Regions from separate parts of the Shinella sp. GW835-FHT14H05 genome, predicted to be linked through region 3. Evidence: riboswitches for the same ligand, from Rfam matches in the RefSeq annotation. Region 3 holds a riboswitch; each other region holds the start of a gene.
The links. Region 3 has a riboswitch for cobalamin ahead of fdhA (formaldehyde dehydrogenase, glutathione-independent). Riboswitches for the same ligand answer to the same signal wherever they lie in the genome.
Positions count from the first base shown of each region.

Region 1: it holds a riboswitch for cobalamin, as region 3 does, so the genes downstream of both, bluB (5,6-dimethylbenzimidazole synthase) here and fdhA (formaldehyde dehydrogenase, glutathione-independent) in region 3, are expected to answer to the same signal.
Region 2: it holds a riboswitch for cobalamin, as region 3 does, so the genes downstream of both, AC1Q6Z_RS05995 (CbtB domain-containing protein) here and fdhA (formaldehyde dehydrogenase, glutathione-independent) in region 3, are expected to answer to the same signal.
Region 4: it holds a riboswitch for cobalamin, as region 3 does, so the genes downstream of both, AC1Q6Z_RS21575 (aromatic ring-hydroxylating oxygenase subunit alpha) here and fdhA (formaldehyde dehydrogenase, glutathione-independent) in region 3, are expected to answer to the same signal.

Region 1 is NZ_JBXAFY010000001.1:1,356,302-1,363,922, forward strand. Features, by position in the region: gene AC1Q6Z_RS06665 (NAD+ synthase) at 287-1,966, shown strand; gene AC1Q6Z_RS06670 (hypothetical protein) at 1,969-2,295, shown strand; gene AC1Q6Z_RS06675 (TolB family protein) at 2,311-3,138, shown strand; gene AC1Q6Z_RS06680 (diguanylate cyclase domain-containing protein) at 3,269-4,780, shown strand; cobalamin riboswitch at 4,842-5,063, shown strand; gene bluB (5,6-dimethylbenzimidazole synthase) at 5,109-5,801, shown strand; gene AC1Q6Z_RS06690 (DUF2865 domain-containing protein) at 5,794-6,897, opposite strand; gene AC1Q6Z_RS06695 (phytanoyl-CoA dioxygenase family protein) at 7,193-7,621, shown strand, end outside.
Region 2 is NZ_JBXAFY010000001.1:1,217,404-1,225,024, reverse strand. Features, by position in the region: gene cobN (cobaltochelatase subunit CobN) at 1-1,997, opposite strand, end outside; gene cobW (cobalamin biosynthesis protein CobW) at 2,253-3,302, opposite strand; gene cobU (bifunctional adenosylcobinamide kinase/adenosylcobinamide-phosphate guanylyltransferase) at 3,306-3,830, opposite strand; gene AC1Q6Z_RS06000 (CbtA family protein) at 3,832-4,620, opposite strand; gene AC1Q6Z_RS05995 (CbtB domain-containing protein) at 4,633-4,809, opposite strand; cobalamin riboswitch at 4,857-5,225, opposite strand; gene AC1Q6Z_RS05990 (peptidoglycan-binding domain-containing protein) at 5,297-7,267, opposite strand; gene AC1Q6Z_RS05985 (cobyric acid synthase) at 7,409-7,621, opposite strand, start outside.
Region 3 is NZ_JBXAFY010000010.1:118,799-126,419, forward strand. Features, by position in the region: gene metE (5-methyltetrahydropteroyltriglutamate--homocysteine S-methyltransferase) at 1-1,491, shown strand, start outside; cobalamin riboswitch at 1,581-1,783, shown strand; gene fdhA (formaldehyde dehydrogenase, glutathione-independent) at 1,973-3,163, shown strand; gene AC1Q6Z_RS25315 (DUF6925 family protein) at 3,230-4,309, shown strand; gene AC1Q6Z_RS25320 (histidine phosphatase family protein) at 4,313-4,894, opposite strand; gene AC1Q6Z_RS25325 (vitamin B12-dependent ribonucleotide reductase) at 4,995-7,621, opposite strand, start outside.
Region 4 is NZ_JBXAFY010000007.1:217,843-225,463, reverse strand. Features, by position in the region: gene AC1Q6Z_RS21595 (FAD-binding oxidoreductase) at 1-1,206, opposite strand, end outside; gene AC1Q6Z_RS21590 (L-threonylcarbamoyladenylate synthase) at 1,217-2,191, opposite strand; gene AC1Q6Z_RS21585 (GGDEF domain-containing protein) at 2,348-3,403, shown strand; gene AC1Q6Z_RS21580 (DUF6656 family protein) at 3,459-4,064, opposite strand; cobalamin riboswitch at 4,365-4,594, shown strand; gene AC1Q6Z_RS21575 (aromatic ring-hydroxylating oxygenase subunit alpha) at 4,703-5,947, shown strand; gene AC1Q6Z_RS21570 (FAD-binding oxidoreductase) at 5,949-7,046, shown strand; gene AC1Q6Z_RS21565 (metallophosphoesterase family protein) at 7,055-7,621, opposite strand, start outside.

The DNA of each region.
Region 1 (7,621 bases), on a different contig from region 3:
ACTTTCGTACCATTGTCATATGGATGTCATCTTGAACAGGAGATGAACGGTTTCTGCAACGTTCATCCAGTGCTTTGGTTCCCCCTGTTGCACTGCGGCAATGTTCGGCGCGATCCGCTGAAAAACCGGGGTTCGCGCCGAAAGCGCGCGCAAACCGCAGGCAAACCTCGCCGGCCTTCATTCCCAAAGCGCCCGTCATGCTCTAAAGAGCTTGTCGACCGTTCGAGAGTGCGGAAGCGAGGCGCGGCCGCAGGATCGGACACCATGAGGAAACGGGTCCGCAGACATGACTTCCGAGACTGAAAAGGCGACGCTGCGCATCGCTATTGCGCAATTGAACCCGACCGTCGGCGACGTTGCCGGCAATCTCGCCAAGGCGCGCGCCGCGCGCGAGGACGCCGCCCGCCAGGGCGCAGACCTGCTGCTTCTGACGGAGCTCTTCATTTCCGGCTATCCGCCGGAAGACCTCGTGCTGAAACCCGCCTTCCTGAAGGCCTGCCGCCGCGCGGTGGACGACCTTGCCAACGACACCGCCGACGGCGGCCCCGGCGTCATCATCGGCTTCCCGCGGCAGGACGAGACGGGGCGTTACAACGCCGTCGCCGTGCTCGATGGCGGCAAGGTGATCGCGGTGCGCGACAAGGTCGACCTGCCGAACTACGGCGAGTTCGACGAGAAGCGCGTCTTCGACCAGGGCGCCATGCCCGGCCCGGTCAACTTCCGCGGCGTGCGCCTCGGCATCCCGATCTGCGAGGACATCTGGGGCGAGCTCGGCGTCTGCGAGACGCTGGCCGAAAGCGGCGCCGAAATCCTGCTGTCGCCGAACGGTTCGCCCTATTATCGCGCCAAGGTCGACGTGCGCCACCAGGTGGTGCTGAAGCAGGTGATCGAGACCGGGCTGCCGCTGATCTACGCCAACCAGCTCGGCGGCCAGGACGAACTGGTGTTCGATGGCGCGAGCTTCGCCTTCAACACGGACAAATCGCTCGCCTTCCAGATGAGCCAGTTCGAGGAGACGATCGCGCTTACCACCTGGAAGAAGCGCGGCGACGGCTGGGTCTGCGACGGCGGGCCGATGTCGCGCATTCCCGAGCACGAGGAGGCGGATTACCGTGCCTGCCTGCTCGGCTTCCGCGATTACGTCAACAAGAACGGCTTCAAGAACGTCGTGCTCGGCCTGTCCGGCGGCATCGACTCGGCGATCTGCGCGGCCATCGCCGTGGATGCGTTGGGCGAGGAGCGGGTGCGCTGCATCATGCTGCCCTACCGCTATACCTCGAAGGATTCGCTGAAGGACGCGGCCGATTGCGCCAAGCTGCTCGGCTGCCGCTATGACATCGTGCCGATCGAGGCGCCGGTTTCCGGCTTCCTCTCTTCGCTTTCGGAACTCTTCGAAGGCACGGAAGAGGGCATCACCGAAGAAAACCTGCAGAGCCGCACGCGCGGCACGATCCTCATGGCCGTCTCCAACAAGTTCGGCTCGATGGTCGTCACCACCGGCAACAAGTCGGAAATGTCGGTCGGTTACGCCACGCTCTACGGTGACATGAACGGTGGCTTCAATCCCATCAAGGACCTTTACAAGATGCAGGTCTACGCGCTGTCGCGCTGGCGCAACGAACATACGCCGCCGGGTGCGCTCGGCCCGACGGGCGAGGTGATCCCGAAGAACATCATCGACAAGGCGCCGTCCGCCGAACTGCGCCCCAACCAGACCGACCAGGATTCGCTGCCGCCCTATCCCGTGCTCGACGACATCCTCGAATGCCTCGTCGAAAAGGAGATGAGCACTGAGGAGATCGTTTCGCGCGGCCACGACGTGGCGACGGTGCATCGCATCGAGCACCTGCTCTACATCGCCGAATACAAGCGCCGCCAGTCGGCGCCCGGCGTGAAGATCACCAAGAAGAACTTCGGCCGCGACCGCCGCTACCCGATCACCAACCGGTTTCGGGATCGGGGCTGAGCATGGAGGCGCGCTCCAGCGAGCCGGGCGGCGACGAAAGCCGCCCGGATTTCACGACCGAAGAGATCAGGCTCATCCGGTTGTGGTCGCTGAGCGACATGTCGGCCGGCCGGCAGGTTTCGGCGCAGGTCGCCTATTTCGCAACACCGGCGGTGTTCGGAATCTACGGCCTTGCGACCGGCAGCCTCGTCATCGTCGGTGTGGCCTTCACCTGCATCCTTTTGTTGTTGGTCTGGGGTTTCGTTTCGACCTGGCGGGACCAGAGCAATGTCGTGCTGATGCAATCGATCTGCCGCAAGCTTTTGCCGGCGTTGGATGAGCGACAATAACGACAAGGGAAGCCCATGCGCAGTTCCGTCGAGATCCACGATATCGTCACCGGCGAGACACGAATCGTCTGGCAGACGGAGCGGCTTGTCGAGGCGCCGAATTTTTCGCGGGATGGGCGTTTACTGGTGATCAATGGCGACGGGTTGCTCTATCGCCTTTCGCTGGATGGCGGCGAACCGGTGCAGATCGACACCGGCTTTGCGACGCTCTGCAACAATGACCACGGGCTTTCGCCCGACGGTACGTTGCTGGCGATCAGCGACAAGGTGGAGTTCGGCAAGTCGGCGATCTATGTGCTGCCAGCGGAAGGCGGTACGCCGCGGCTGGTGACGCCGAACCTGCCGTCTTACTGGCATGGCTGGTCGCCGGATGGGGCGACATTCGCCTATTGCGGCATTCGCGGCGATCTCTTCGATATCTACACGATCCCGGTCGCCGGCGGCGAGGAGCGTCGGCTGACATTTGGCGAGGGGCGCAATGACGGGCCGGATTATTCGGCGGATGGTGACTGGATCTATTTCAACTCCAGCCGCACCGGCCGGATGCAGATCTGGCGGGTGCGGCCGGATGGCAGCGAGCCGACGCGCATCACCGACAGCCCCTATGGCGACTGGTTCCCGCATCCTTCGCCCGATGGCCGGCACTTGCTGGTGCTTTCCTATGATGGCGATGTCTTCGACCATCCGCGCGATCTTAGCGTGCGCCTGCGCCTGATGGACATGGATGGCGGCAATGCGCGCGTCCTTTTCGAGCTTTTCGGCGGGCAGGGCACGATGAACGTGCCGAACTGGGCGCCGGACGGCGAAAAATTCGCCTTCGTGCGCTACGCGCCGGCCGCCTGATCTCCCGATATCCGGTGAGCGCAAGTTAAGTTTTTGCTCACCAGCCCGCTTAAGCGATTTTTGCCGTCTTGCCTGTAGCCTTTGTTCAACAATGTCCGGAAAACCGGGCGGGGGACAGGCAGGGGCAGAGATGACGAGCAAAGCGGAAGAAAGCCGCGCGACACGGCGACGCGGTGTTGGTTTGGTGATCCGGACGGCGGCCGTGATGATCGTGCTGCTGTTCGGCGCCGCCAATTACCTCGTGCTCGACTACGCGATCGAGCGGGCCGACAGTTTTGTCGCCGAGACCGAGCGCACGCTGGTGCGCAACGAGTTCGGCCACCAGATCGACCAGGTCGTACAGTACCAGAGCCAGCTTTCCTTTTGGGACAAGAGCTTCAACGAGCTTGCAGACGGCATGCCGGGCGACGCCTTCGTGCGGGACCAGCTGCGTGACTGGATGTGGTCCGACTTCGGTTTCTCCTGGATGATCTTCGCTTCGCCGGACGGCGAAAAGGTGCTCGGCGTTTATCGCGGGGAAAAGGTTTCCGAGAGCAAGGCGCGCGAAAAGCTGCATTGGGTGAGCGATCTCACCCACAAGGCCGAGCGCAAATATCGCGAGGCGCTCTCGCCGGATCGCGGCGGCTGGCAGGTGGCGCGCGCCAAGGAGGATCCCGACCTTCTGACGCCGGCGCTGCCGGAAATCCATGTCACCGGCATGCGCCTCATCGACCGCGTCATGAGCATCGTCGTCGTGCAGGCCGTCGTTCCGAAGTCGCTCTATATCCCGGCCCACCGGCTGGAGCCGACACTGCTCATCACCGTCAAGCCGGTCTCGAAAAAGATGCTGGCGAACACCGAGCGACGACTCGGCGTGCACGATCTCGGCTTTACCCCCATCGTGACGCAGGAGCCGGGGCTGGTAATGACGCCGGTCGGCGCCGATGCCTACAATCCCATGGTCGCCTCCTGGCGGCCGAATATGCCGGGCTCCTTCGTCTGGCGCTCGGCGCTGCCGCAGATCGCGATGTTCGTGCTGGTCTTCGCCGGCGTCATGCTCTTCGTCACGCTGCGCTTTTCCGCCCTCATCAAGGCGCTCCAGCGCAGCGAGGCGAAAAACGCCTTCCTCGCGCGGCATGACACGCTGACGGGGCTGAAGAACCGCAGCGGCTTCGACGAGGAGGTGCGCCGCGCCATCCGCAAGGGCGAGACCAAGCCCTTCGCAATCCTCGCGCTCGACCTCGACAAGTTCAAAGCGGTTAACGACCGGCATGGCCACGCGGCTGGTGACGCGGTGCTGCAGGCCGTCGCCCGGCGTTTTTCCGATCGCATCGGCAAGCAGGGCTGCGTCGCCCGTCTCGGCGGCGATGAATTCTCCGTGCTCCTCACCGGCGAGCGGAGCCATGAGGCGCTGCTGGAGCTTGCCGGTAGCCTCGTGCGCGATACGCAGGTGCCGATTGCTTATGACGGCCAGTTGCTCGTCATCGGCGGCAGCGCCGGCATCGCGCAGTTCCCGCAGCACGGCGGCTCCGTGCATGACGTGATGGTGATGGCGGATGCCGCGCTCTACGCCGCCAAGAACGCCGGCCGAAACCGCGCCGTCCATGCGGATCATGTCGGCCAGGAGATAATCATCGAGGCCGGCGAGGCGCGCGCGGCCTGATATAGGGCGCTGACAGGCCGGTGCGCGGCGCGGGCAGGCTTGATCGCGCCGCCAAGCCATGCGCATATCGTTCCCGTCAGGTGCCTGCGTTTTGCAGGAGAATCGGGAATCCGGTGCGGGTGAGAGCCTCAAGTCCGGAACGTGCCCAGCGCTGTGACGGGGATGGTTCGCGCCGTAAAAGCTTGAATCGATTCAGGCTTTTGCCACTGGTTGTTCAACCGGGAAGGCAGGTGCGGGCCGTGTGACCCGAAGTCAGAAGACCGGCCTGGCAAGATAGACCGAACCGCGCGGACGGCGGAAGGTTTTGCGCATTGTTGGGGAGATGACGATGCGAGCCGAACCGTGCGATCCTCTGGTCGGGGCGGGCGCCTTTTCCAGCGAGGACAAGGCCGCCGTCTACCATGCCATCGAAACGCGCCGCGACGTGCGCGACCAGTTCCTGTCCGATCCCTTGCCGGACGATCTTGTAGGCCGCCTGCTGCACGCCGCCCACAGCGCGCCCTCGGTCGGCTTCATGCAGCCGTGGAATTTTCTGCTGGTGCGCAGCGAGGCGACCCGGCGCGCGGTGCATGCCGCCTTCCTGAAGGCCAATGCCGAGGCGGCTGCGATGTTCGACGGCGACCGCCAGACGCAATATCGCGCGCTGAAACTCGAAGGCATCCTCAAGGCGCCACTGTCGATCTGCGTCACCTGCGATCCGACGCGCGGCGGCACCGTGGTTCTGGGGCGCACGCACAATCCACGCATGGATGTCTATTCCACGGTCTGCGCCGTGCAGAACCTCTGGCTTGCGGCGCGGGCGGAAGGGGTGGGCGTGGGCTGGGTCAGCATCTTCCATGACGCCGACATCCGAAACATCCTCGGCATTCCGGACCATGTCGAGATCGTCGCCTGGCTCTGCGTCGGCCTGGTCGACCGCCTCTATGCCGAGCCGGAGCTTGCGGTAAAGGGCTGGCGGCAGCGTCTGCCGCTGGAGGACCTGGTGTTCGAGGAGCGCTGGCCGGACGCGGGCGTTAGTTGACGCCGGCATCGGCCGGGCGGCCGAGATCGATGGCGGATTCGTTGGCCGGCAGGAAGACCGGGCCGACCGTGCGCACCTTGCTCTTCGCCGGGTCGTAGTCGCGTTCCTCGACCTTCACCGGCAGCTTGGCCGGCGTCTCGTCCTTCTTCGGCAGCGTGTGGATGGTGGTGATCGAGCCGCCTTGCTCGTCGCTATCCCTGCCGGTGCTCGCAGTCTCGCTGCCCTTCAGCGCCTTCTCGCGCTTGATCATCTCCTGGTAATAGGCCGAGAGATTGCAGCCGCAGGCGCCGGGCTTGGAGAGGTCGCGCGTGCGGTAGGAGAAGGCGTTCGGCATTTCGTAATAGGGCCGGCCGGTGACCGTAGAGGTCATCTGGTCCGTCTCCTGGCCGCTCGTCATCGACTGGTAGAACAGTTCGGTCTGCGTCTCGGGGCACATCATCGCGCAGACCTGCTGGTCGCGGCGGAAATCGAGCGGGGTTGCGCCCGACGAGATCGGGAAGAAGCCGCCGTCGCAGGTGCGCACGCAGACGGTGCGCAGGTTGCCATGGCCGGAACCACCGCCGAGCGAGCGCAATTGCAGACGCTCGCTGCCCTCCGGCGTGGTGCCGAGAGGGAGCGTGCGTTTTTCATCGAGCGTGCGCAGCGTTTCGGTCGCCGCGATCGGCACCATCTTCGCCTCGTCATTGCAGCCGTTGCTTGCGAGCAGCGCGGTCAGGCGGGTGCGCTTGCCCTGCGACGAGGTGCCGCCGGCGAATTCGCGGCGTTTCTTGTCGAGGATGTCGAGATTGCGCTCCATCTTGCCGATGACCGTCGAGAGCGTGTCGCAGGCCGCCGCATTGGCGCCGCCGACGACGATGATGCTGCCGCCCGAGCAGCCGAGCCGGCGCTGGTCGCTCTTGGCCTTGCGCAGCTGGATGTTCTGGCGGGCGATGGCACCGGCATATTTGCGCGCGCTCGCCGTATCGACGACCACCTTGGGCAGGTTCGCAAGCTCCGCCTGGATCTGCTCGCACACCGCCGCTGCCGCCGAGCCGCCCGAAAGCAGGAGCGGCAAGCCGGTCGCAACGGCAAACAGAAGGCGGGTCAAACCTTTCAAATCTTCGATCCTGTGAAACTGTCGGGGCCGCGATCCGGCCGCATAAGCATATCCTATCATAGGCTGCATGAAGGGAAGCGCAACGTGCTCCCGCATTTGTGATTAATGCGCGGCGGAAAATATGAGTTGCGTATTCATCTTTTTGCCGGCTGCCCGCAATTGATCTCGTCCGGGGCTTGGTGTAGCACTCTGCGCACATACAACAGCCGGTTATGCGCCCGTCGCCGCGCAGCCGCCGTTCGGCGGAAGACCGGCCCTTCACAGGCAGGTGAACATGCGGATTTCGTCAGTTTTGTTGAGCCCTTTCTACGCGCTCCAGCTCGCATCCGGCGCAAAATCCTTCGCCGACAATCCCGTCATCGGCAGCAAGTGGCTGAACCGCAAGGGATTGCACGAGAAGCGCGTCTCGCTCGCCATGCGCATGGCCGCCTGGCGCCGCACCAAGCTGGAAAAGCTCGTCGCCCCGGAATATCGCCGGCAATATGCCGAAAACGGCTTCGTGAAGATCGAAGACTTTCTGTCGCCCGAGGTTTTTGCCGCGGTGACGCGCGAGATCGCGGAGCGTGATTTTGAGCGCTACGACATGCTGCAGGGCGAGACCGTCACCCGCCGCGCCATCATCGACGACAGCGATTTGGAAAGCCTGCCGGGCTTCAAGGCCGCGCGCAACGATCCGCGCGTCACCAATCTGCTGCGCTATGTCTCCTCGCATGACGGCCAGCCT
Region 2 (7,621 bases), on a different contig from region 3:
TCGCGGTCGAGGCCGATGTCGCGCACGAGGTCGAGGATCTGCTTCGTCAGCAGCTTGATGCGCCGCGGGTCGCCCCCCGATGCCTCGTAATATTCGTCGACCAGCGCTTCCAGGTCCTTCAGCGGGCCGTAGGTCTCGGCGCGGGTCAGCGGCGGCGTCAAGTGGTCGATGATGACGGCGGCGGAGCGGCGCTTTGCCTGCGTGCCCTCGCCCGGATCGTTGACGATGAAAGGATAGAGATGCGGCACGGGACCGAGCACCGCTTCCGGATAGCAGCCTTCCGACAGCGCCAGCGCCTTGCCCGGCAGCCATTCGAGATTGCCATGTTTGCCCATGTGTACGATGGCGTGTGCACCATAGTGCTGGCGCAGGAACGCGTAGAAGGCCAGGTAGCCATGCGGCGGCACGAGATCCGGCGAATGATACGTGTCCTTCTGATCGATATTGTAGCCGCGCGCCGGCTGGATGCCGACCAGCGTTTCGCCGAGGCGGGCAAGCGGCAGGGCGAAGACATCGCCGGTAACGAAGGGATCGTCTTCCGGCAGGCCCCACCGTTCCGTCATCTCGGCTTGAATCTGCGCGGGAAGCGAAGCGAAGAACGCCCTGTATTGATTCAACGAAAGCGTTTCACGGATCTCGCGGCCGTCGCTTGCCGCATTGGTCGGTCCGGCCATCAGGTGCGCGATCAGCGCGTCGCCATCGGCCGGCAGGTCGGCAACCGCGTAACCGTCCGCCGTCATGGCGCGCAGCACTTCCATCGTGCCGGCGGGCGTATCGAGGCCGACGCCATTGCCGAGGCGGCCGTCACGGTTGGGATAGTTGGCCATGACGATGGCGATGCGCCGCTCAGCCGGTTTCGCACGCCTCAGCCGCGCCCAGCCGGCGGCAAGCCGTGCCACAAAACGGATGCGATCCTCCACCGGATCGAGGCTGACAATATTGGTCTCGACGCGCTCGTCATACTGCGCTGCCGCCTTGAAGGAGACAGCGCGGCTGAGCACGCGGCCATCCACCTCCGGCAGCGAGACGTTCATGCCGAGATCGCGGGCGGTCAGCCCCTGCCCCGAGGCCTCCCAGGCCGCCCGCGACGACCCGGAGAAAATGGCTTGCAGCACCGGCGCGCCGGTCTCGTCGAGCACCGTCGGCTTGCGCCCGGCGCCCGGCGCGGAGACGGCGAAGCTCGTGGCGTTCAGCACGACCTCCGGCTGGATTTCGGCAAAAGCCGCCCGCACCGTCTCGATGGAAGCCGGTTCCTTGAGGCTGGAGACGAAGAGCGGCAAGGCGCGCACGCCCTCGGCCGCCAGCGCCTCGATCAGCATTTCGACGGGGCGTGTCTCGCCGCTCTGGACATAGGCTCGGTAGAAGGAGATTGCGGCGGTCGGGGGTTCGAGTCCTGCAGGGGTCGCAACTTCTTTGGAGGCCTCGCGCCATGTCTCGATATCAACGACACCCCGCCCCGGCCACCAGATGCCGGCCTTTTCCAGCGGCGTTGCGGCATCGGGCTTCTCACCGCCAAACACCAGGGCATCGGCATAGGCGAGGAAGCGTTCGGCATTGTCCGCCCCGCCCTCGTTCAGATAGGCCCAGAGATGTTGGCGGTCCGCGTCATCGATGCAGTTAAACGGCACGATGCCCTCGTCCGGCCGATCGTCGCCGGGCAGTGCCACGAGCTTGATGCCATTGGCCACCGCCGTCGCCAGCAGCGCTTCCAGCACATAGCGAAAATAGCTGGCGCCGCCGAGTGCGCGGATGACGATGAGCTTGGCGTGGCGCGCGGTACGTTCGATATAGGTATCGACCGACATCGGATGCGAGAGCGTCGCGAGACTGGCAAGGCGCAGCCGCGTTTGCGTATCCTGTCCGCGATGGGCGGCGGCGATCGCGGCGAGTTCGGTGTCGGCGGCGGAGAGGAAGAGGATGTCGCCGGGCGTCTGGCCGAGATCGATCGCCTCCTTGCCGTCGGCGATCGTTCCCTTCTGGGCTAGCAGGAGGTGCATGCGGCGCCTCCCGATTGCCGGCGTGCCGTGCCGATGGATCCTCGGGTCAAGCCCGAGGATGACAGAGGGTGTGGTAGCTGCGGAGCACCTAAAATTACCCCGCAAGAAAACCGCCGCCTGCCAAAGCAAGCCCCTCGATAGACCGACAGCCTCCCCTCCCCACCGTCATCCTCGGGCTTGACCCGAGGATCCACCGGCGCGGCAAACCGCGCCCGAAGCGCCGAAGAGAGGGACTGCCGCATCCTCATGCCGAAATCAAACCGCCGCAGCGATAGCCGCGCGCACGGCTGCTTCGTCCATGTCGTGCAGGCCGATGACGACGAAGCGGGTGCCGCGGTTTTCGCCCGGCGTCCAGGCGCGTTCGAAATAGCTGTCGATGCGGCTGCCGACGGCCTGGACGAGCAGGCGCAGCGGCTTGCCGGGCACGTCTGCAAAACCCTTGAGGCGCAGCACGTCGTGTTCGGCGATCACGCCCTTGAGGCGCTCGATGAAGGCGGCCGGGTCGGCGATGGCACCGAGCTCCACGACAAAACTGTCGAACTCGTCATGGTCGTGCTCCTCGCCGTTCTCGTGCTCCAGCTCGTGGTGCGACTTGCGGTTGGCGATATCGTCCTCCGTGCCGACACCGAGGCCGAGCAGCACGGCGGCGGCGACTTCGCCGTTCTTCGCCTCGATCATCGTGGGCTTGCGGACGGTGCGCGAGGCGACTTCGTCGCGCACGATCTTGAGGCCCGCGGCGTCGATCAGGTCCGTCTTGTTGAGAATGATGAGGTCGGCAGCCGTGAGCTGGTCCTCGAACAGTTCTTCGAGCGGGCTCTCGTGGTCGAGGTTGTCGTCCTCGACGCGCAGCGCATCCACCTTGTCATGGTCGTCGGCAAAGCGGCCGGCGGCGACGGCGGCGCTGTCCACCACGGTGATGACGCCATCGACCGTCACCTGCGTCTTGATTTCAGGCCAGTTGAAGGCGGCGACGAGCGGCTGCGGAAGGGCCAGGCCGGACGTCTCGATGACGATGTGGTCCGGGCGGTTTTCGCGTTCCAGCAGCTTCGACATGGTCGGGATGAAATCATCGGCGACGGTGCAGCAGATACAGCCGTTGGTGAGCTCGATGATATCGTCCTCGCTACAGGCTTCCGCGCCGCAGCCCTTCAGCACGTCGCCATCGACGCCGAGATCGCCGAACTCGTTGATGATGAGCGCGATGCGCTTGCCGCCGGCATTCTGGAGCAGGTTGCGGATCAGCGTCGTCTTGCCCGCGCCGAGGAAGCCGGTGATGACGGTGGCGGGGATTTTCTGTTGCAGCATGACTCAACCCTTCATTTTCAGCGGCAATCCGGCCGCGACGAAATAGACTTCTGGCACGAGGGCGGCGATCTGCTGATGCAGCCGCCCGGCATGGTCGCGGAATTCACGCGCCATGCGGTTTTCCGGCACGATGCCGAGGCCGACCTCGTTGGAGACGAAGACCAGCCGGCCCTGCGCCGCCTTGATCGCTTCCGCGAGGCCGGCAAATTCCGCGGCCATATCGCGTTCCTCCAGCATCAGGTTGGTCACCCAGAGCGTAAGGCAATCGATGAGCACCGCCCGGTCCGGGCGTGCCACATCCCTGATGCGGGTGGCGAGCGCAAGCGGCTCCTCATGGGTTTGCCAGCCGTCGCCGCGATCCTCGCGGTGTTTGTCGATGCGCTGGCGCATCTCATCGTCCCATGCCCGGCCGGTGGCGATGTAATGACGCGAAAGGCCGGTCTCGGCGACCAGCCTTTCGGCAAAAGCGGATTTTCCGGAACGCGCACCGCCCAGAACCAGGACGGCTCCGGGCGATGTCTGTGCCATATCAGGCGGCCTTGGCGATCTTTTCGTTGGCAAAACCCAGCGAGAGGCCGAGCACGATCCAGAAGAACAGCGTCGTGGCGAGCGCCGCGACGGCGAACTCCGCACCGAGAACGGCCGGAACATTGCTGGAAATGTCGCCCGGCTGCGGCGCGCCGTAGACCTGCGGCGCCGCAATCAGCACGATGCCGGCGATCTTGGCGACGATGCCGTCCTTGAGGAAGAGCAGGTAGAGCCCTGCCGCGGAAAGCACGATGGTCGCAACCCACCAGACTTGGCGATCGCCGAGATCGGCGGCCGGGAAGCCCGGAAGCTCCGGCGGCAGGCCGATGGCCGGCAGCATGTGCACGGCAAGCCAGCCGGCAGCCCCCCACAGCGCACCGTTCGCCACCGTGATCGGATGGCCGGAAACGAGGCTGAAGCCGGCGAGCAACAGGGCAAAGCCCGAGCCGGTCACGAGGTTTGCGAGCAGCGTGCCGGAGAACCGGCTCATGCCGAACATGATACCGCCCTCTTCGTGCTCTTCGCCCTCATGGGCATAGGCGACGGAGATCGGCGAGAAGGACGAAGCCACATCCAGAAGGACGGCGCCGAGCGAAGAATGCTCCTGCGTCTGCGTGGCGCCATCGGTAGCGGGCGTGGTGCCTTCGGTGGCCGGCGCGGTTTCGCCGCCGCCCTCGAATTCCTCCGCATGGAGAATGAGCGGCACGACTCGCGCCTCCTGGGCGGCTGTCATCAGCACGCCGGAGAACAGCCCGGCCACCAGGGCGGCCAGGAGATAACGAACGATCATGTCAAAAACTCCTTAGTGGCAGGGAAAGCCGTAGGAGTGACGGGTGTCGTGCGCCGTGTCATGCAGCACGGCCGAATTCGCGAGGCCCGCGCCGAAAACCAGGAAAGCGCCGATCAGAAGCGCGAAAACGCCGGCAACAAGGCGGTCGTTTGCGGAAAGGGTAACAGAAGACGTTGAAGAAACAGCCATGACAACCTCCGTGCAGGCGTTGGGGAAGCCCCTCCCCAGGTCGGGCGAAATGCCCTCATCGGCTGGCAGGTCTCCTGGCTCGCGGCGTCCGGCGCTTTTCAACGCCTGCGGAACATTCTCACCTTCCCGGGTAGACGCATCGCAAAAGGGTGGACGATTCGTAGACTAAGAGGCGTCCGGCCCCGGCTTATCGCGATGCCACCCAGTGGCTTTTCCGGCGGGTTCTCCCTGGCACGGCCTGAAGCACCATTGCTTCGTCCCGCACCAGATCCTGCCCTCCGGATGAACGTCCCTCGCCACTCTACAGTCGCGGGGTCGGCCGTGATTGCAGCGCCCTATTTGGGTCCGCCGCGTCACATTCCCATTTACTCCCCGATCCGTTTCCGGATCCGGGAACCATCCAATAATCCGGATGATTATGCTTCCGCATCGCGCAAGTCAATCGATCCGCAGCGGCATCGCCTGTGCTGAAACCGCCGTCACCCACTCAATAGCCCGGAATGATCACCAGACCGCCGCCATCGTTGTAGTAGCTGTCGCCGCGGTATTCGCGCTCTTCATAGTACCCATCGACCGGGCCTTCGAGCACGTCGTAGTCCTGCTGGTAGCGGCGCTGGCGGTTCTGCCGGGCTTCGGCATATTGCGCGGCCTGCCGCAATGCGCGGTATTGCGGACGCGACAGGTAGCCATCGGCGCGATAGCCGGAGGAACCCTGCCAGGCGGCGATCGCCGAGCGGGTGCGCGGGCCGAAGACGCCGTCGACGCCGTAGGTATTGTAGCCGAGCGCGCTCAGGAAGCGCTGTGCCTGCACCCGAATCGACCGGTCCATGTAGGCCTCGCGGGGATCGACGATCGGCCGCTCCTCGATGGCCTGGCGCTCGGTGTCGATGATGGCCGTCTCGGTTTCCTGCTTCGGCGTCACCGCCTCCTCGCGCTTGGTATCGGCCAGCGCTGCGAGCCGTTCGCGGGCATCCCCGACGAAACGACCATTCGGATATTCGTCGAGATAGGCCTGGAACGATTCCTGCGTGCCGCCGAGCACGGCCTTTTCGAAGATCTCCTCCTCGCGCTTCTTCGCGTCGTCGGCCCGTTCGATGGCGAGGCCGCGGTTCTTGCGCTCGGCGTCCTGCGTTTCGGTTTCGCGGGTGGCCGTCGCGGCTTCGCCGGTGTCGGCCCCCTCGGTTTCAGTATTTTCGGTGTCCGCCTGCTTTGCGGCTTCAGCAGCCTCTTCGGCGCGTTTTTCAGCCTCTTCGGCAAGGCGGGCGGCTTCCGCAGCCTTGGCCTCGGCATCCGCCGCAGCGCGTGCCGCTTCGGCCTTCAGTTTCTCCACTTCAGCCGCCTTCTCTTCCGCAAGCTTGCGCGCGGCGGCGGCCTCTTCCTGGATGCGCGCCTTTTCTTCGGCGACGGCCTTCTCGGTCTCGATGCGCTTGGCTTCGGCCTCGCGACGGGCGGCGGCTTCCTCTTCGGCCCGCGCCTTCTGCGCGGCCGCGGCCTCTTCGGCCTTCTGGCGTTCGGCTTCGGCCTTCAGGCGCGCCGTTTCTTCGGCCTTGGCTTTGTCCGCAGCCGCCTGGGCCTCTGCCTTAAGGCGCTCGGCCTCGGCGGCCTGTTCATCGGCCAGCTTGCGCGCAGCCGCTTCCTTCTGTTCCGCTTCCGCCTTCAGGCGGGCGGCCTCTTCGGTGCGGGCTTTTTCCGCGGCCGCGGCTTCCGCTTTTGCCTTCTCCTCGGCGGCGGCCTTTTCCGCGGCCAGCGCACGGGCGGCGGTTTCTTCTTCCGCCTTCTTCGCCTCGGCTTCCGCCTTCAGGCGGGCTTCTTCCGCAGCCTTGGCCTTTTCGGCTTCGGCAGCCTTCTGCGCTTCCTCTTCAGCCTTCTTGGCCTCGGCTTCGGCCTTCAGGCGTGCCGTTTCGGCCTCCGCCTTGGCTTTCTCGGCCTCGGCGGCCTTCTGTGCTTCTTCTTCGGCCTTCTTCGTCTCGGCCTCCGCCTTCAGGCGCGCGGCTTCCGCATCGGCCTTCGCCTTCTCGGCTTCCGCAGTTTTCCGGGCCTCTTCCTCAGCCTTGGCCTTTTCCGCAGCCGCCTGCTCTTCCGCCTTCGCCTTTTCGGCAGCGGCCGCCTGTTCCGCTTTGGCCTTGGCGTCCGCCTCGGCCTGCTCGGTGGAGGTGCCGGTCGTCTGCTTCACCTTGGCGGCGGCCTGCAACTCGGCGATGCGCAGGCGCGCCATCGAGGCGAAGGTGCCGTTCGGATATTGCTTCAGATAGGTTTCGTACTGCGTGAGGTCGCTGCCGGCGGAAACCTTCTGCCAGAGCGAAAATTCCTCTTCCCAGCGTTTTCCGGCACTTCCGGCTTCCTTGCCGGTGGTGGCCTGGGCGAAGGCGATTGCCGGCTGGCCCGCGAGCGTCAGCCCGACGAGGCTTGCAAGGCCGATCCTCACCAGAACGGATCGTGCGAGAGGTCCAGAACCCATAGTCGTCTCACCCTTTCGAAGGCGCTGCGCCCGGCAACCGGGCGGATTTCCATCTGTCCTCGCACCGAATTCTGGCGCAACTTTGGTGCGGCAGGCCGGCAGTCACAGGAACCCGATGGCTGAACGTTTCAGGGGCGCGATTTAATCAGCGCTGCCTAAAAGGCGATCGAGCCAGGCCGGGTCGAGAACGGCCTCCAGCTCCGCCGCCACACCATCCAGCGCCACGTCGACGCCTGCCCGATAATCGAAGCCGCCGCCCTCGATGCCGAAGTCGGCGAGCAGCCGCGCCCGGTAGGCGTCGCTCGAAAGCAGGCCGTGCAGATAGGTGCCCATGACGCGGCCATCCGGCGAGAT
Region 3 (7,621 bases):
CTGGCGCGTGCGCCGGAACAGCTCGACGCGGTCGTGCAGGCCGTGCGTGCGGACCAGGTTCTCTCGCTCGGCGTGATCGACGGGCGCAACATCTGGCGGGCGGACCTCGCGTCCATCCTCCACCGGCTGGCCCCGGTCGTGTCCGCCCGCGGCGCCGGTGCGGTCGAAATCGCCGCCTCGTGCTCACTGCTGCATGTGCCGATCGACCTCGATCTCGAAACGGCGCTCGACGCCGACCTCAAGACCTGGCTTGCCTTCGCGACGCAGAAGCTTGGCGAGCTTGCGACGCTCGGCAAGGGCCTGGCACAGGGCAGGGATGCCGTCCGGCAAGCCCTGGATGACGCCTCGCAGGCCATCGCCGCCCGCGCCGCTTCGCCGAAGGTGACCGACCCGCTGGTGCAGGGCCGCATTGCCGGCATCGACGTGGGCATGAAGACGCGCGCGAGCGCCTTCGAAACGCGCCGCCGGATCCAGTCGGCGGCGATCAGGTTGCCGCTGTTCCCGACGACGACGATCGGCTCGTTCCCGCAGACGAGCGACGTGCGCAAGGCACGCTCCGCCCATGCCAAGGGCACCCTGAGCTATGCGGACTACGAAGCCTTCCTGCAGAAGGAAACGGAAACCGCCATCCGCTGGCAGGAGGAGATCGGCCTCGACGTGCTCGTGCACGGCGAATTCGAGCGCAACGACATGGTGCAGTATTTCGGCGAGCAATTGTCCGGCTTCGCCTTCACGCAGCATGCCTGGGTGCAGAGCTACGGCTCGCGCTACGTCCGCCCGCCGATCATCTTCGGCGACGTCTCGCGGCCGAACCCGATGACGGTGCGCTGGTGGCAATATTCGCAGTCCCTCACCGACAAGCCGGTGAAGGGCATGCTGACCGGCCCGGTGACGATCCTCAACTGGTCCTTCGTGCGCGACGACATCGCCCGCAGCGCGACATGCCGGCAGATCGCGCTCGCCATCCGCGACGAGGTCGTCGATCTAGAAAAGGCCGGCGCGAAGCTGATCCAGATCGATGAAGCGGCGCTTCGCGAAGGCCTGCCGCTCCGCCACAAGGACTGGCAGCATTATCTCGACTGGGCCGTCGAATGCTTCCGCCTTTGCGCAAGCGGCGTGGCGGATGGTACCCAGATCCATACCCACATGTGCTATTCGGAGTTCAACGACATCATCTCCGCGATCGCTGCTATGGATGCCGACGTCATTTCCATCGAGACGTCGCGCTCGAAGATGGAACTGCTCGATGCCTTCCGGAACTTTGAGTATCCGAACGAGATCGGCCCAGGCGTCTACGACATCCACTCGCCGCGGGTGCCGGAGGTGAAAGAGATGACCGATCTCCTGTCGCTCGCCCGCGAGCGCCTTCAGGATCGCCAGATCTGGATCAATCCCGATTGCGGCCTGAAGACCCGCAAATGGGAGGAGGTCAGGCCCGCCCTCGTCAATATGGTGGCAGCCGCCTCCGAACTGCGACGGGCGGCGCAGTAACAACGCGTGGCCCGGCCGCAAGGCCGGGCCGTGTCGTTGCTTCTATCGAGGATGTCGTATTCCCGAAGGTCATTTCGTCCCGCGCGTGGTTTGTTGGGCCTGTTCAGGGTGCCATCCCGGCTTTGTCGGGATGGATAATTGGGAAGCCGGTCTAAAACCGGCGCTGCCCCCGCAACGGTAGCGGAACCAAAATCTCGGCAAATGCCACTGGCCAAGCAGGCTGGGAAGGCGCCGAGAGTGTCCGGAAGGACGGTTCTGGAGCCCGGAAACCAGCCTTGAACCCAAGACTCGACCGATTGCGGTGGGCGATCGAGAGGCGAATAGGCGTCTCGTTCGGGCCGCCCTGTTCCTCCTCTTTTCCATCCTTTCGTCGAAAGACACGGTCCGCATTCGCCCATTGGCGATGCGCGCCGGCGTTCTGAGCAAATCCTGCCCGCGCAGTAGCGGGCCGGAAAGGCGTTCAACTGAGGAGGAGACGGATATGAGCAGGAACAGAGGCGTCGTCTACATGCGCCCCGGCAAGGTGGAAGTGCGCGACATCGACGACCCCAAGCTGGAGGCGCCGGATGGCCGGCGCATCGAGCACGGCGTGATACTCAAGGTGATTTCCACCAATATCTGCGGCTCCGACCAGCACATGGTGCGCGGCCGCACCACGGCCATGCCCGGCCTCGTGCTGGGCCACGAGATCACCGGCGAGGTCATCGAGAAGGGCATCGACGTCGAGATGCTGCAGGTCGGCGATATCGTGTCCGTGCCGTTCAATGTCGCCTGCGGGCGCTGCCGCTGCTGCAAGTCGCAGGATACCGGCGTCTGCCTGACGGTGAACCCGTCGCGCGCCGGCGGCGCCTATGGCTATGTCGACATGGGCGGCTGGATCGGCGGCCAGGCGCGTTACGTCACCATCCCTTATGCGGATTTCAACCTCCTGAAATTCCCCGACCGCGACAAGGCGATGGCGAAGATCCGCGACCTCACCATGCTGTCCGATATCCTGCCGACGGGCTTCCACGGTGCGGTGCGCGCGGGCGTCGGCGTCGGCTCCACGGTCTATGTGGCCGGCGCCGGCCCGGTCGGCTTGGCCGCGGCCGCCTCCGCGCGCATCCTCGGTGCTGCGGTCGTGATGATCGGTGATTTCAACAAGGATCGCCTGGCGCATGCCGCAAGGGTCGGCTTCGAGCCGATCGACCTTTCCAAGAGCGACCGGCTGGGCGACATGATCGCCGACGTGGTCGGCACCGACGAGGTCGACAGCGCCATCGATGCCGTGGGCTTCGAGGCGCGCGGCCATGCGGGCGGCGAGCAGCCGGCCATCGTGCTGAATCAGATGATGGAGATCACGCGGGCAGCCGGCTCCATCGGCATTCCCGGCCTCTATGTCACCGAGGACCCCGGCGCGGTCGATAGTGCTGCAAAGGTCGGTAGCCTGTCGCTGCGCTTCGGCCTCGGCTGGGCGAAGGCGCAGTCCTTCCACACGGGCCAGACGCCGGTGCTGAAGTACAACCGGCAGCTCATGCAGGCAATCCTGCACGACCGGCTGCCGATCGCCGACATCGTCAACGCGAAGATCATCGCGCTCGACGATGCGGTGCAGGGCTACGAGAGTTTCGACCAGGGAGCGGCCACGAAATTCGTGCTCGACCCGCATGGGGACCTGTTGAAGGCCGCCTGACGGCCGGGTGCGCCGGCGGAGGTTTCCGCCGGCGCACGCAAATCACGGATGAAGGATGAAACGATCATGGCGGATCTCCGGGATGTCTTGATAGACCACCTCGTCGATGCGAGGGCAGGGTGGAGCATGGGCTCCTTCGGGGCGGTCGCCGAGTTCCACCAGGATTGGGGCGAATATCTGGAGGCCGACGCGCCGACGATGTTCGTGCGCGCGACATCGCGCGGCGCCATGCGGCTGAACGCCGACATGGTCGATCAGGTCGTTCCGGTCGCCTATGAGACGCTCAGCGCGAAGCCGCAGCGCTGGAGCCACGGCGTGGCGCTCTGCCTGCCCGAAAGGGATTCGGCGATGGAGGGGCGCAAGGTCCTGACGGAGCTTGGGGCCGACGCGGAGGCGGTGCGTCCCGCCGACCGGAAGGCGGTGCTGTTCGATATCGGGCTGGCGCTGCCACAATGCGACTTCTGCATCCGCACGGCGGACACGGACCTGATCGCCCTCCTGCGCGCCCATGCGGGGCGCAGCCTCTTCGAGCCCGGCAATCCGGTGAGCGCCGCCCTCATGGCGGCCCATCCCCATCGGGTGGCGCTGACCCGGATCGGCCGCATCGAGGTTTTTCAGAAGATCGGCGGGCCGGAGACCGGCGGCGTCTCGCCCGCCGGGCCGCACACGCACCTGCTGCCGCATCTGCTGCGGTCGGGCCGCACCCATTCGGCCAACACGCCGATCCCGAAATATCACGTACCGCTCGGTTATCTCCATCCGGCCAATCCCGTGATGGATACGCTCGGCCGCGACCTGAAATTCGACATCGACGCCCATGCCCGGTTCCAGGCGCTCTTCGAGCGCTTCGCCCGCCCGGACCTGCCGCTCCTGCGCAAGGCGGTGCTGGACGCATTGGCAAGGCGGATGGAACCCGATCACTTCCCCGCCCAATCCGACCGCTTCAGCCGCGCGACGGTGCGCATAACGCTGCGCCAGCAATATCGGCTCGCCGAACGGTTCGGAAGCCGCACCTATCTTGGCCTGGTGTCGCAATGGCGGGAGGTTCTGGACCGTGTCTCGGACGGAGCCGAAACGGACGCGGATATACCGGGCCACGCCGCCGCCGAATGGCAGAATCCCGCGACCCTGGCCGCAGCGGGCTGACGGCTACGCCGCCGACCCGAAATGCCGCAAGGCCCAGCGCCGGCCATCGCTCGTCAGCGAAAGCGACCCGAGCGGCTCGACATCGACGCGCCAGATCGACGTCAGCGGCGCGCCGAGAACATGCGCGAGAACGATCTTCAGCACGATGCCATGCGTGACGGCCAACCGGCGTCCCCCCGTCCCATGCAGGCCATCCAGCCAGGCGGCCACGCGCTCGCGCACCTGCTCGAAGCTTTCACCGCCATGCGGCGCCGCCGACGGATCCGCCATCCAGTGCTGGAGATCGTCGGCTGCGACATCGGCAACCGCCAACCCGTTCCAGCGCCCATAGTCGACATCCCGAAGCGCCTCACAAAGCGTCGGCTTCGATGAGAAGGCCGCGGCCGTCTCGGCCGCGCTGGTCTCGGGGGCATGCAACACGTCTTCGAAGGCGGGAATGTCACGCGCGAGCCGTGTTGCGCGTTCAAGCTCTTTGGCAAGGAGCGGCTCGTTGGAGGAAAAACGCGGCTGCTGATTGGACGCGGTCGCGCCACGGCTGAGCAGCGTCAGGCGGGTCGCCCGGATGCGGGATGTTTTTCCGCTCACGTCTTGCTCGGCTTCCCTGTCGTCGTGTGTTTCTACTTTGTTCCGAAAACCCCTTCCGGGCAGTTGCCTGCCCGGAAGGAAATGTCATGGGGTGCTGTAATCAGCTGCAGCCGCTCGTGGCGCCGCAGGTGTCGCACTTCTCGCAGGTGCCGTTGCGCACCATCGTGAAGTTCTGGCACTCGGAGCACATGTTGCCGGTGTAGCCCTGGGCGATCGAGCGCATGCGGCGTTCGGCTTCGAGCTTCTTGGCGTCGGCCTTGGCGCTGGCGGCTTCGGCGGCGGCCTTGTCGGAGAAGAGGGCGGTGACGCTCTCGACTGCGCCGTCCGTGGCCTCCTCGGCGACTTCGTCCGCGACTTCCGCGGCACGCTCCTCGTAATCGCGCTTGAAGGCGACGATTTCGGAGGTGGAGATGGCGACGGCCGGCTCCAGCTTGCGCGCGGCATTGCCGGCAAACGAGGTAACGTTGCTGCCGGAGGATGCCTTGGCGGGCGCTGCGGTTGCCGCACCCTTCGGTTCGCCGAGCGCGCGCTCGCCGCCCTGGCCGCCCTGGACGAGCGTCGGCTTGTGGCCGCGGGTCCAGCCGGTGGAGATCAGGTTGGTCTTGCCTTCCTGGATACCCTTGCCGAGCGCGGTGTTGGAGAAGTCCGAGGTGTCGACATGGGCGAGGTCGTGGCGGCCGAGATAGGAGACGGCGAGTTCGCGGAACACGTAGTCGAGGATCGACGTGGCGTTCTTGATCGCGTCATTGCCCTGCACCATGCCGGCCGGCTCGAACTTGGTGAAGGTGAAGGCCTCCACATATTCTTCGAGCGGCACGCCATACTGGAGACCCAGCGAGATGGCGATGGCGAAGTTATTCATCATCGCGCGGAAGGCGGCCCCTTCCTTGTGCATGTCGATGAATATCTCGCCGAGGCGGCCATCGCCGAATTCGCCGGTGCGCAGATACACCTTGTGCCCGCCGACGACGGCCTTCTGGGTGTAGCCCTGGCGGCGGTTCGGCAGCTTTTCGCGGTCGCGGATCAGGCGCTCGACAATCCGCTCGACGATCTTTTCCGTGACGGTGACGGCCTGGGCGGCAGCGGGTGCTGCGATCAGGGCCTCGACGGCATCATCCTCGTCGTCCTCGTCCTCGATCAGCGAGGAGTTGAGCGGCTGCGACAGCTTGGAACCGTCGCGGTAGAGGGCGTTCGCCTTCAGCGCGAGCTTCCACGAGAGCATGTAGGCGTTCTTGCAATCCTCGACGGTCGCCTCGTTCGGCATGTTGATCGTCTTGGAGATAGCGCCCGAGATGAACGGCTGGGCGGCCGCCATCATGCGGATGTGGCTTTCGACCGAGAGGTAGCGCTTGCCGATCTTGCCGCAGGGATTGGCGCAATCGAAGACGGCGAGGTGCTCGTTCTTCAGGAACGGCGCGCCTTCCAGCGTCATCGCACCGCAAACGTGGATGTTGGCGGCTTCGATGTCCTTCTTCGAGAAGCCGATATGCTCCAGCAGGTTGAAGGACATGTCGGAGAGCTGCTCGTCGGAAACCTTCAGCGTCTCCTTCAGGAAGTCGGCGCCGAGCGTCCACTGGTTGAAGGCGAACTTGATGTCGAAGGCTGCCTTCAGGCCGGCGCTGACCGCCTCGATCTTCTCGTCGGTGAAGCCCTTGGCCTTCAGCGAGCCGGGGTTGACGGCCGGCGCCTGGTTCAGGTTGCCGTGGCCGACCGCATAGGCCTCGATCTCGGCGATCTGGCTTTCGGAATAGCCGAGCGTGCGCAGCGCTTCCGGAACGGCGCGGTTGATGATCTTGAAGTAGCCGCCGCCGGCGAGCTTCTTGAACTTCACCAGCGCGAAATCGGGCTCGATGCCGGTCGTGTCGCAGTCCATGACGAGGCCGATCGTGCCGGTCGGCGCGATGACAGTCGTTTGGGCGTTGCGGTAGCCGTGCTTCTCGCCGAGTGCCACGGCCTTGTCCCAGGCAGCCTTGGCGTGGATGACGAGGGTCTGGTCCGGGCAATCGCCATGGATGAGAGCGACCGGGTTGACCGAGAGCTGCTCGTAACCGGTGGTTTCGCCGTAGGCGGCCCGGCGATGGTTGCGCATGACGCGCAGCATGTTGTCGCGGTTCGGTGTGAAGTTCGGGAACGGACCGAGTTCGCTCGCCATTTCGGCGGAGGTCGCATAGGAGACGCCCGTCATGATGGCGGTGAGCGCACCGGCAATGGCGCGGCCTTCCGTCGAGTCGTACGGGATGCCCGAGGACATCAGCAGGCCGCCGATATTGGCATAGCCGAGGCCGAGCGTACGGTATTCGTAGGAGCGTTCGGCGATCTGGCGCGACGGGAACTGCGCCATCATCACGGAGACTTCGAGCACGATGGTCCAGAGGCGGACGGCGTGTTCGTAGTCGGCGATGTTGATGTTCTTGGTGGCCGCATCCTTGAACTGAAGCAGGTTCAGCGAGGCGAGGTTGCAGGCCGTGTCGTCGAGGAATATGTATTCCGAGCACGGGTTCGAGGCGCGGATGGGGCCCGCGGCCGGCGAGGTGTGCCAGTCGTTCATCGTCGTGTTGAAGTGCAGGCCCGGATCGGCCGATGCCCAGGCGGCATGCGAGATCTGTTCCCACAGGTCGCGGGCCTTCAGCTTCTTCATCACGCGGCCGTCCTTGCGGGCGGTCAGGTTCCAGTCGCCGTCGTTTTCGACAGCGCGAAGGAAGTCGTCCTTCAGCGAGACGGAGTTGT
Region 4 (7,621 bases), on a different contig from region 3:
GGCGCCGACTGGCTGCGAGATGTTGTAGTGAATGTTGCCGTCGCCCATATGGCCGAAGGAGCAGATGCGCGCGCCCGGAATGGCCGCCATCACCGCCGCGTCGGCCTCAGCCATGAAGGCCGGAATGGCCGAGACCGGCACGGAGACGTCGTGCTTGATCGAGCCGCCCTCGGGCTTTTGCGCCGGCGACATGTTTTCGCGCATGTGCCAGAGCGCCCGGCGCTGCTCCTCGCTCGACGCGATCACCGCATCCTCCACCAGCCCCGCCTCGATGCCTTCGGCCAGCAGCGCTTCCATCATGCGCGTCGCGGTTTCCGCGGCATCCGAGGTCGAGATGTCGACCAGCACATACCAGTCGTGCGGGCTGGCGAGCGGATCGCGCACGCCGGGAATATGGCGGGTGGTGAACTCGACGCCGAGACGCGGCATCAACTCGAAGCCGGTAAGGGCATGGCCGCAGCGGCTGGAGGCGCGTTCGAAGAGCGTGAGCGCGTCCGCGACGGATTTCACCCCGGCAAAGGCGACCTCATGGCCGAGCGGCCTCGGAAAGAGCTTGAGAACCGCCCCTGTGATGACGCCGAGCGTGCCTTCCGCGCCGATGAAGAGATCGCGCAGGTCGTAACCCGTATTGTCCTTCTTGAGGCGGCGCAGCCCGTTCCAGATTTCGCCGGTCGGCAGCACGACTTCCAGCCCGAGGCAGAGCTGGCGCATGTTGCCATAGGCGAGCACCGCGGTGCCGCCGGCATTGGTGGAAAGGTTGCCGCCGATCTGGCAGGAGCCTTCCGAGCCGAGCGACAGCGGGAAGAGCCGGTCGACCGCCTCGGCCGCCTTCTGGATCTCCGCCAGCACGGCGCCGCCATCGGCGACGATGACATTGCCGACCGGGTCGACATCGCGGATGCGGTTGAGGCGCGACAGCGACAGCACGACATCGGCTTCACCTTCGCGCGGCGCAGCACCCCCGACATGGCCGGTATTGCCGCCCTGCGGCACAATCGCCGTGCGCGTCTCGCTCGCGAGCGCCAGGATGGCGGAAACCTCGGCCACCGAACCGGGCCGCAGCACCAGCGGCGACGTGCCGTGGTAGAGCCCGCGGCTTTCAATGAGATAAGGCGCGATATCCCGGTCCTCGACGAGCGCATAGGCCGGGCCGGTGATGGCGGCGAAGCGAGCGATGAGATCGGGGGAAAGCTTTGCCTGGACCATCGTGTTTCCTTTATCCGCGGGGCGCGGCGGCGCGCTGCAAACGATCGTTGATCGCCTCGCCGAGGCCGGTCGAGGGGATCGGCGAAAAGGCGATGGCGGCAGCACCCGTCGCATCCGCCTGTTTCATATAGCCGAAGAGATTGGCGGCCGCCTCCGCGAGATCGCCGCCCGGGCTCAGATCCAGCACGAGCGCCGCGTCGGCCTCGCCCGGCAGCGGCGTGCCGCCGAAGCGGATCAGCACCTCGCCCGGCCGCACCTCGCGGGCATCGAGTCGCACGGGTGCATCGGGCGCATAATGCGAGGCGAGCATGCCCGGCGCCTCGATCGTCGCGCCAGCCTTGTCGTTGCGCAGCACAGTGCGGCCGGTGACGCGTTCGACTTCGGCGGCATCGAGCCCGCCGGGGCGGAGCAGCCGGATCGTCTCGCCCTCGACCTTGAGGATGGTGGATTCCAGCCCCACGACGGCAGGCCCCGCATCCAGCACCAGCTCCAGCTTCGCGCCAAAATCCTCGGCGACATGGCGGGCGGTGGTTGGGCTGATGCGGCCGGATGTGTTGGCGCTCGGGGCCGCCAGCGGCCGGCCGAAGGCGGCGAGCAGCCGGCTTGAAAAACCCGTCGGTACACGGATGCCGACCGTGTCCAGCCCGGCGCGGGCAAGCGGATGGATGGCGCTGTCCGACCGGATCGGCAGCACGAGCGTCAGCGGGCCGGGCCAGAAGGCCTCGGCGATCTGCCGCGAGAGGGGATCGAAGACCGCATGCCGTTCCGCCATGGTTAGGTCGGCCATGTGGCAGATCAGCGGATTGAAGCGCGGCCGGCCCTTCATTTCATAGATGCGGGTGATGGCCAGCGGATTGGTGGCGTCGGCGGCGAGGCCATAGACCGTCTCGGTGGGAATGGCGACGGGCACGCCGCGGCCGAGCACCTCGCACGCCCGGGCAAGTGCTGCCTCCGGTTCCGTCCGCGTATCCACGATATCTGCCATCTCGCCCTTCCGTCGCTCCCGGCCTCCTTTAGCGTTCTTTGCCGGGAAATGCCAAGGGCCGGCCGTTTGCCTAAAATGCGAGCGACCCGATTAGAGCGACCGAAAGCGGGGGCTGTTACGAAGGTGTGAAAAGTCCCGCACACAGGTCCCGCATTGATGGCTCACAAGAAATCCTCGACGACCGATATCGCGCTCCGCGTCGCAACGGCCATGAAGCAGATGGGCATCGATGGCCTGCCGCGCAATTACGAGCTGGTCTACGAGGCCTATGCCGGTGCCAACCCGGATCTGGTGCGCGATTTCATCGCTCTCGGCAAATACAAGACGCAAGCTGCTTTGGACGAGCTCGGGCGCAAATACCTGCCGCACCAGCACGAGGCGAGCGTGCTGCAACGCTCCGCCGGCGCGATCAGCAGCGAGATGGGCAATTTCATGGAGCTGCTCAGCCAGGAGCGCTCGTCGCTGTCCGACTACGGCCGCCTGATCGGCGAGGCCTCGCAGGTCATCCGCAGCGCGGCGGGCGAGGGCGCGCTCGGCTCGTCGCTCGAAGCCCTGCAACGGGCGACCGAGCTGCGTGTCACCCACACGGCGGAAATGGCGGAAAAGGTCGCCGCGCAATCGGCCGTCATGGACAGCATCCAGAAGGAGATGGCGGAGTTCGAGGCGATGAAATTCGTCGATCCGCCGACCAAGCTCGGCAACCGCCGCGCCTTCAACAAGGCGCTCGCCCGCATCTATTCCAATCCGGACCTGCCGATGCTCTGCGGCGTCGCGGTCGCGGAGGTCGATGCCGACCGCCGCTTCTCACCCGCGCAGATCGAAGCCCTGTCGGAGCACCTCGTGAGCTTCTACGGCGGGCTGATCCGTCAGGTCTTCCCGGCCGGCGAGCTTGCCGTGCGCATCGATGGCCTGCGCTTCGGCTTCCTGTTCCACACCGCCGACGAAAGCGAAGTGACGCGGCTGATCGACCTGCTGCGCGCCGCCTTCCAGACGATGGCGCTGCGCGATCCGCGCACCGGCCGCAACCTCGGCCACCTGACGCTTTCGGCCGGTGTCTGCATGTCGGACCGCGCCGACAGCGCGCTCGACCTCTCGTCGGCCTGCGAACGGGCGCTTGCGGAGGCAAAGGGAGCGGGCGGGGATCTCGTGATCGTCTATGGCCGCGGCGACGAAGTGCCGGCGGGCAAGGAATGGCTGCTGTATAGAGCCTAAAGCATGTCGCGCAAAAGTGTGCAGCGGTTTTGCGATAACGACATGCGTTCTAGCTTCAAATGGCGCGGATGATCTTGCGGAGCGCCTCGTCGCGGGCGCCGAGCAGCAGCACGTTCTTCATGGCGAGGGCGGGATCGTCCGTGCGAAAAATCACGCCGTTGCCGCGCACCTTGCGGTCGATCCGCAAGCGGCCTTCCTCGTCGCCGGGCACGATGGCGACGGCGAAATACATGCGGCCCGGCTTCTGCGAAATGCCGGCGAAGAACTGCTCCTCGTCACCGATGTCGGCAAAGAAGTTCGCCATGTAGAAGGCCCATTGCACGCTCTCGAATTCGGCAAAGCGCGAATTGGCGACGGTGATGTGGCAATAGCCGAGATGCGGCGTGCGGGCGAGCGTGCGGTGGAAGATCAGTTTGGGAAATTGGATCGAGCGGTGGAAACCGTTGATGCGGTCATGCGTGACCGTGCCCGCCCGTTCGAGCTTGCGCCCCGTGCGTTCTGCGACCTCCTGGTAGGTGAGGTAACGCTTCTCGCTCGGCAGCCAGTCGAGGTTGCGATCGATGCGGCCGGTGCGCAGGAATTCCGTGTGCACGGCGGATTTGGGCGGGTTCGCGCGCTTGTAGGCGACGGCGTCGTAATATCGGAACTTCGTCTGCTGCACGTGGCGAGCACCCCATCCTAGCGCCTTGATCGGGGAGAAGTTTATGCAAACGACGTTAAACAATTCTTTCCGGTCCGCTCCCCATTCCTCGCAGGCAAGTGCTATGGGTCGCAATATGACAAGAGCATGATCGTGGGCTGCAAACTGCCGAGGGGATGGGCATTTTGCCGCAAAGCTAGGCATATCACCCTGACATATATGCAGAAATCTCGGCGTCCCGCTTTTTAACCACGCGAAAATCCTGTCGCCAAATCATGATGGCATGTCGTTTTTCGACATGTCGCGCGACGATTCTTGCGGTTAGATAAGCTCACTCAAGGTGCCACGCTCCTGAAAAGAGTTTGGAGAATTGGGAAGCCGGTTAAAATCCGGCGCTGCCCCCGCAACGGTGTTGGAGCAAGACGCGGCATACGTCACTGGACGGGAGGTCTGGGAAGGCGCCGCGACGGTTCGAAGAGGAATGACCCGACAAGGTCATGCCCCGCAGAACGCTCCTCAGCCCGGAAACCAGCCTGGAGAAACGATCGTGACTGGCTGCGGCGGGCGGCTGGGAAGCGTGCATTCCGTGCGGTTCGCTGCCCGGATGCCGTCTTCTTCCGTGCGCCTCAGCCCCCATTTAGATTATCCGAGGATCCGGCATGGACATTCGCAGCGACGTGCTCCGCAAGCTCAAGAACCGGCGCGATGGCTACAGCCTCGAGCAGGCCTTCTACATCGACCCCGACCATTACAAGCTCGACATGGAGACGATCTGGTATCGCGACTGGCTGTTCATCGGCCATGATTGCGAAATCCCCAAGGCCGGCAATTATTTCACCGTCCAGGTCGGCGATTATCCCGTCGTCATCACGCGCGACCGCAAGGGCACGGTGCGCGCGCTGCACAATTCCTGTCGCCACCGCGGCTCGCGCGTCTGCAACCAGCAGAAGGGAACGTCGGCAAAGCTCGTCTGTCCCTATCACCAGTGGACCTATGAACTTGATGGCTCGCTGCTCTTCGCCCGCCACATGGCGGAGGATTTCGACAAGACGCAGCATAGCCTGAAGCCGATCCACTGCGAGACGGTCGGCGGCTACATCTTCATCTGCCTGGCCGATCAGGCGCCGGATTTCACCGCCTTCCGCAATCTGGTCGAGCCCTATCTCGCGCGCCATCGCCTCGGCGAAACCAAGGTCGCCTTCGAAAGCACGATCATCGAAAAGGGCAACTGGAAGCTCGTCTGGGAAAACAACCGCGAGTGCTACCACTGCGCCGCCAATCATCCGGAACTCTGCCGCACCTATCCGGAAGCCCCCAGCGCCACCGGCGTGCAGGGCGCCAAGGACGATCCGGTCATCGCCGAGCATTGGGCGAAGTGCGAGGCGGCCGGCCTGCCGAGCGAGTTCCGCATGTCGCCGACGGGCCAGTTCCGCGCCGCGCGCATGCCGCTCATCCAGGACGCCGAGAGCTACACCATGTCCGGCGCGCGCGCCGTCCAGCGCCCGCTGTCGAGCGACGTGCTGGAAAGCCATATCGGCACGCTGCTGCTCTTCCACTATCCGACGACGTGGAACCATGTGCTGGCCGACCACGCCATCACCTTCCGTGTCATCCCGCTTGGCCCTGAGCTGACGCAGGTCACCACCAAGTGGCTCGTCAACAAGGATGCGGTGGAAGGCATCGACTATCGTCTCGACGAGCTCACCCATGTCTGGACCGAGACCAATGACCAGGACCGCCGGATCGTCGAGGAAAACGCCTTCGGCATCCGCTCGCCCGCCTACCAGCCCGGCCCCTATTCGCCGGAGGACGAAGGCGGCGTCATGCAGTTCGTCGAATGGTATGCCAACTTCATGATCGAACGGCTCGACGGCGCCAAAAAGCCGCTCTCGCGGGTGGCCTGACATGACGGTCGCGAGCCATTTCCACCATTTCGACGAACTCCATCCGTGGAACGATCGCCAGCACCTCCTGGAATGCATCGCCGTCACGGCGGAGACGACGGATGTGATGACCTTCACCTTCCGCTCGGATCGCGACAACTGGTTCCGCTACCTGCCGGGCCAGTTCGTCACGCTGGAACTGCCGGTGTCGCCGGACGATCCGGTGATGCGCACTTATACGCTGTCCTCGACGCCCTCGCGCCCCTTCGCCGTCTCCGTGACGGTGAAGGTGCAGAAGAATTCGATCGGCACGCGCTGGATGTTCGACAACCTGCGCCCCGGCGTGAAGCTCAAGGCCTTCGGCCCGCTCGGCGACTTTTCCTTCGTGCGCTATCCGGCGGAAAAGTACCTGTTCATCTCGGCCGGCTCCGGCGTGACGCCGATGATGTCGATGACGCGCTGGATGTCGGATTGCGCGCCGCAATCGGATGTCGCCTTCGTCACCTGCGCACGCAAGCCGGAGGACCTGCTGTTCAAGGCGGAGCTCGAATGTCTCGCCGCCCACATGCCGAACCTCGCGCTCGGCTTCGTCGTCGAGGGCCACAATCCGCGCGACGGCTGGCACGGCCTGCGCGGCCGCATCGATGCCGCCCGGCTCTCGCTGCTGGCGCCCGATTTCCGTGATCGCACCGTCTTCTGCTGCGGCCCGGAGCCGTTCATGCGCGGCGTGCGCGATATGCTGAAGGTCTGCGGCTTCAACATGGAACGCTACCACGAGGAGAGCTTCCAGCCGGCGGCCGCACCCGCGCCTGAAGAACTCGCCATCCGCGGCGGTGCGGGCGAGGTGGATGCGGAGGCGATCTCGAACGTCACCTTCACCATGGCCGGCAAGGACGCCAAATGCCCGCCCGGCCAGACGATCCTGCAAACCGCCCGCGCAGCCGGCGTGCGCATCGGTGCCGCTTGCGAGGGCGGCCTGTGCGGCACCTGCCGTGTCATGAAGGTCTCCGGCGAGGTCGACATGCGCCACAACGGCGGCATCCTCGACGACGAAATCGAGGAAGGCTACATCCTCGCCTGCTGCTCGCGGCCGATCGGGGATGTGTCTATCGAGGCGTGAGGAGGAGTTTATGCGTCGCCGGTGGCCGCAACCTCGATGAAGTCGATCGGCGCGCCGGCGATGGCATCATCGAATACAGCGCATACAAGCTTCCCGCCGAAAACGCATGCGGCATCCACATTTGTGCGATTGCCAATCGTGACGGGATTGGATTTGGAAGGCGTGTGGCCGTGCACCACATGCCGGTTCCAATAGTCGCCGGCTTCATCCGGCGGAAAGCGATGCCACAACAGATCGCGCGGGCTTTGTTTGTCCAGCGGGAATAAAGGCAATACGCCGGCATGGACGAAGATCCGGTGCGTATCAACATGGATAAGTGGAAGCCTTGTGGCCCAGTCGAGGTATTCCGCTGGTACCTTGCCCCCGAACGACATTTCTGTCTCGACGCCACCATTGTTGAGCCACAAGTCGCGGTCGCTTCGTCCGTCATAAGCGCCGCACATCATGTCCTCGTGGTTGCCCATCAGGCAAATCCAGTCGAAGCCGGTGGGTGGGCCCGCGATCAGCCGGTCGAGGACAGCGCTGCTGTTCGGGCCACGGTCAATATAGTCACCTAGAAAGACAATATTGCCGTT